DNA from 2 places in the Endozoicomonas sp. PH6C genome. Region 2 is predicted to be linked to the other one. Evidence: predicted binding sites of a transcription regulator. Region 2 holds the regulator's gene; the other holds the start of a gene.

Region 1 (2,398 bases), 930 kb from region 2:
ACTCAGAATGAATACACATTTGGTTTCTGGAAAAGGCCTGACTAACTCGGTCATGGCCTCCGTGATGTTCGGGCTTGTGCCCATTTATGTACAGTTTATTAAGCTGTCCGGAAATACCCTGTTCTGGAACAGGGTCATTTTCAGCGCTCTCTGCCTGACAATGGTCTGCTATCGCATGGACCGGCTTCGGGGCTTCAGGGCGGTTTTTCTCTGCCGGAAAACTGTGCTGATGCTATCCCTGGGTGGTTTGATTGTTGGCTTTCAGTGGTGGCTGTTTGTCTGGGGCCCCGTGAATGATAAAACACAGGATCTCTCCCTTGGCTACTTTTTGCTGCCACTCACCCTGGCATTAACCGGCAAGCTGGTATTTAACGAGAGACTGAACAAGGCTCATTACTTTGCCATGGGGTCTGCGTCATTGGGCGTGCTTGCCATGATTTGGCAACAGGGCTCATTACCCTGGGTCAGTCTGGCAGTGGCCGGACTTTATCCGGTGTATTTCATCATCCGTAAACCTTTGCAGGTCGATACCTTGCCAGCCCTGCTTTTTGAGCACCTGTTGTTCCTTCCGGCTGGTATTTTCATACTGATGAGTGATCAGAGTTTTATGCAAAACCTGACCCATTCCGTCACTCTTTGGTATCTGCTGCCAGGTCTGGGGCTTCTCTGCAGCCTGTCACTGATCTGCTACATCAACGCCTCCAGGCATCTGTCTGTCAGTTTGTTTGGCCTGTTGAGCTACCTGGAGCCTGCTTTGATATTTGTGGTGGCTGTCACCGTTCTCGGAGAAGTCTTCACCTTACAGCAGTGGCTCAGCTATAGCTTTATCTGGCTGGCAACGGCAGCCATCTGCGTCGACTCGGTCAGGAAGTTCATCCGGTAAACTACAAAGCAGACAAGCAGGTGAGACTCAATCATCTCACCTTTTAAAGTAAGACGCGGTGTTATCAGATCATACTTTTCAGAGCCTGACGAATCAGCTCTTCACTGGTCATGCCATCCTTGAGCAACTTACCAATGACTTTGCCGGCTTCCTGGGGCTTATAACCCAGGGCCACCAGAGCACTGACGGCTTCCTGTTCAATATCTTTTGCTCCGGCAGCCATTTCGCCACCGACAACCAGAGGCTTACCTTCCAGCAGAGGTGCTGACTGCCAACGATCCAGCTTATCTTTCATTTCAACAATCAGCCGCTCGGCTGTTTTTTTACCCACACCCGGCAACTTCACCAAAGTGGCACTATCACCTTCCTGCACACAGCGCACAAAAGCATCAGCTTCTATACCGGACAACAGGGTCAGTCCGAGCTTGGGACCAACCCCATTGACCTTGATCAGAGTTCTAAACAACTCCCGCTCATCACGATTGCTAAAACCGTATAGGAGCTGAGCATCTTCGCGCACTACAAAGTGGGTATATAACACGACCTCCTGACCAACGTCCGGCAGTTTATAAAAAACCGACATCGGAGCTTCCACTTCATACCCGATACCATGGGTCTCTATCAGCAAATGAGGGGGCTGTTTGTCAGCCAGAAGGCCCCGAATTCTTCCAATCATCCTGTTTTCCAAATCTTTTATTTTCTGACTATAAGGTCAGAACGCCTAACAATACGACGAGGGCGTAGAACTCCTGAGAATTGTCACTCTCTAATCACTAAGAGAAGTTCAATTCGATGATCTGAAGGAGCTGCCCCCTTGAAGAAACTTCGCACATTTCTGGGATCACTCTGGCAGATCCTGCCCGAGGCTGGCCTGGCCAGTGAATACCACCCAGCTGTACCCGGTGGCCCTATTCCCATCCCTTTCATCAAGTCACAAAAATCTTTGTTAAAGGAAGATTTCCCGGGACGCCCGGCAAACTCACCTGAGCTTGATAAGCCTGCTCGCAGCTTCATCAGTTATATACAAGGCTACAGCAGCCTCCCGATGAGAGATCGCGCTCTGGTTGCCCTGAGAAGTGCGTACATTTGCAATACCAGACACCTGATCCCGGATATTGCTCAATGCGCACTGGATACGGGACTGAAAGCCAGTGATGTACAAATGGTTTCCCGTGGCCATCTGGCACCGGGCTGGGACAACAAACAACGCCTGTTACTGAAAACCACTGAAGAACTCTACAAAGAACAGATCATAAGTCCGGAGAACTGGAAAGAACTGAAGAAAATCTACACGCCACAACAGATCCTGGATCTGGTGTTTTGCATTGCTTCCTTTCACCTTTGTGTCCACCCAAACTAAGGAGGCTGACCGGGAATAGACTGCCCTACTGCGGCGGCAGCAAATTGGTCTAAAAATCCGCTTTTGTTCGTCAAATAGCTCGCTATTCTCCTCACAAAACCGAATTTTCATCCTCAATTTTCTGCCGTCCTCGCTACGGGCGCTATTCTCGGTCA
Region 2 (2,398 bases):
GATTGACGGATTAAATGGCTCTAAAATAGAGATGGATCTAATGCTACCCAAGATAAAAATAGACGGCAGTTGTGACACCAATTTACTCGACAAAATTTATCAGACATTTGGAGCCGCTGTCATAAGGTCTGAAGATTTAACAAGATTAGGCCATCCCTCAAATTGTGATCTGGAAATTCTTCAGAAGACCAGAGTATCCATTGATGAAGAGGGAGCTTATGGTCAAGTTGCCACTGCCGCAACAAGAACGCTCAGAGGGTTCGGTACAAAAAAACCACCACACTTTCATTTTGTCTCCCCTGGTTACATTGCCATTGTAGATGGACAAGGCAATCGGTTGGTGGAGATGCTGATTAAGGATGGCAGCTTTTTAGAATTTTATGCGGCTGGGAATGACTCAGCTGAAAGCTTGAAATCTAATGATTTGAAATCTGATAAAAGTTTGAAACCAAATGACTTGACAGCTGATAGCAAAATGACTCCTATCGAAAATTATAAAAATTACAGAAAATTAGATGAACCCAAAAAAGACGAAAGAATTATTGAAGAAACTATTAACTCTATAAAATATATGTTACCAGATGATGAATCTATTGATGTGAGCAAACTAATATACCATAGGTTTGATCCGAAAGAGGATTTTAATATCAAAAGTGCCAAAGCACTTAAATCCAGATTAGCTATCCATACTGGTACTAAGGACAATGCCCTTGAAATCAGAGAAAAAATATTAGAATGGCTTGATTACAAACATGTAGATTTTGTTAAAGTTTGGCATGGTTTTGATGGCTTTGAAGTAGAAGTTTCAAATGATGCCTGGGATGCACTGCGGAAGAAATTAACTTCTACACAATCATAAATAAAATGCGAAATCCGGAGATTAACCACCTCCGGATTTTTTATTAAAAAAAGCTTCAGGGACTCAGCTTGCGAATTTCAGCCAACAACTCATCACTATGGTGGCAAAGCATGCCTCACCTGCACCATTGACAACCCTCTTGTCATTTTTTACTTATCGTCGCAGCCTGGCAAGGTACTTAATAACTTGCCACCACAAGAATACTGTATATAATCACAGATACTGTATAAAAAAACAGACTGAGAGACCATGATCAAACTGACTAAACGGCAATCCGAGATACTGGACCTGATCAAATCTCATATTGAAGAGACAGGTTTCCCACCCACCAGGGCCGAAATCGCCAAGACCTTCGGCTTTCGCTCACCCAATGCTGCCGAAGAACATCTCAGGGCACTGGCCCGTAAAGGCGCTATCGAGATTACCCCCGGAGCCTCCCGTGGTATCCGCATTCCAGACAGCCAGCCTGAAGGCCTTCCGATTATTGGACAGGTTGCTGCCGGGAACCCGATCCTCGCCCAGGAACATATCGAAGACCACCTGATGCTCAATCCCGCTTTCTTCACCCCATCGGCAGACTTCCTGTTAAGGGTAAAAGGAATGAGCATGAAGGACATCGGGATTCTTGATGGTGACCTGCTGGCCGTTCACAAGACAACAGATGTTCGAAACGGTCAGGTTGTCGTCGCCCGGATTGAAGATGATGTCACCGTGAAAAGATTCGAGAAACAGAAAAACAAAGTATTGCTGCATCCGGAAAACGACGAGTTCGAAACCATAGTCGTTGATCTCACTCAGGATGCCTTTGCCATCGAAGGTTTAAGCGTCGGAGTCATCAGAAATCAGTCCTGAGACGGAATAAGATGAGTCTGACCATTATTCCAGAGACACTACTCACAACAGGCAGCTGTTGTTAAAGGCCCACTACGCTGAAGTGCGAATAACAAACAGCGTCCGGGCTATGCCAGAAGGAAGAATTTATGCTGTACCGAACCAGCAGTGAAAGGCACAATTTTTCAGCTCCAAGCTATCAGACCAATACAGTCTGCATTAACCCCTCGCGCCTAGAAAAGACTTTATCAGGAAAAACTGAAAAGTCTCTGAAGCCCAGTATTAATGAACTCATTCTTTCAGGTCAACCCTGGCAGGCAGAACAACTCCTGACGCCCATGCTCAGTCAGCTGTCCACTGACAGTGAACGTTGGTTGACCCTGATTCTGGCAGATGACACCAGAACCCTGCACTGGTTAAAGAATTGCGACTTAAATCATGACAAGGTGCAAATCTTTAGCTCCAACAATATTAATCAGACATTGGAACTCACCAGGAAAGCGCTGGCATCCGGAACCAGCCACACTGTCATCAGCTGGCTGGGGCATTTGGATAAAGGGTGGCTAAGTAGGCTTGAAAGCGCAGCCAGGAATGGACAGTGTCAGGGGCTGGCTATTCGCACTAGACAGGTTGCATGATGCCTGTCATTTCCATGAAAATAGAGTCAGTGCAGTACTCTGTTCTCAGGAATCTCTTCTTCAGAAGACT

The links. The regulator LexA, encoded in region 2, represses DNA repair genes until DNA is damaged. The targets are predictions, from matches to a motif close to TACTGTNTANNTANACAGTA.
Region 1: the regulator LexA is predicted to act here: its motif matches at 1,582-1,601, upstream of ruvA (Holliday junction branch migration protein RuvA).

Annotation. Positions count from the first base shown of each region.
Region 1 is NZ_CP185342.1:4,149,228-4,151,625, forward strand. It holds gene rarD (EamA family transporter RarD) at 8-883, shown strand; gene ruvA (Holliday junction branch migration protein RuvA) at 948-1,559, opposite strand; gene ACOMG9_RS16140 (carboxymuconolactone decarboxylase family protein) at 1,698-2,243, shown strand; gene ruvC (crossover junction endodeoxyribonuclease RuvC) at 2,396-2,398, opposite strand, start outside.
Region 2 is NZ_CP185342.1:3,218,846-3,221,243, forward strand. It holds gene ACOMG9_RS12050 (serpin family protein) at 1-859, shown strand, start outside; gene lexA (transcriptional repressor LexA) at 1,109-1,711, shown strand; gene ACOMG9_RS12060 (SulA-like leucine-rich domain-containing protein) at 1,840-2,328, shown strand; gene ACOMG9_RS12065 (hypothetical protein) at 2,355-2,398, opposite strand, start outside.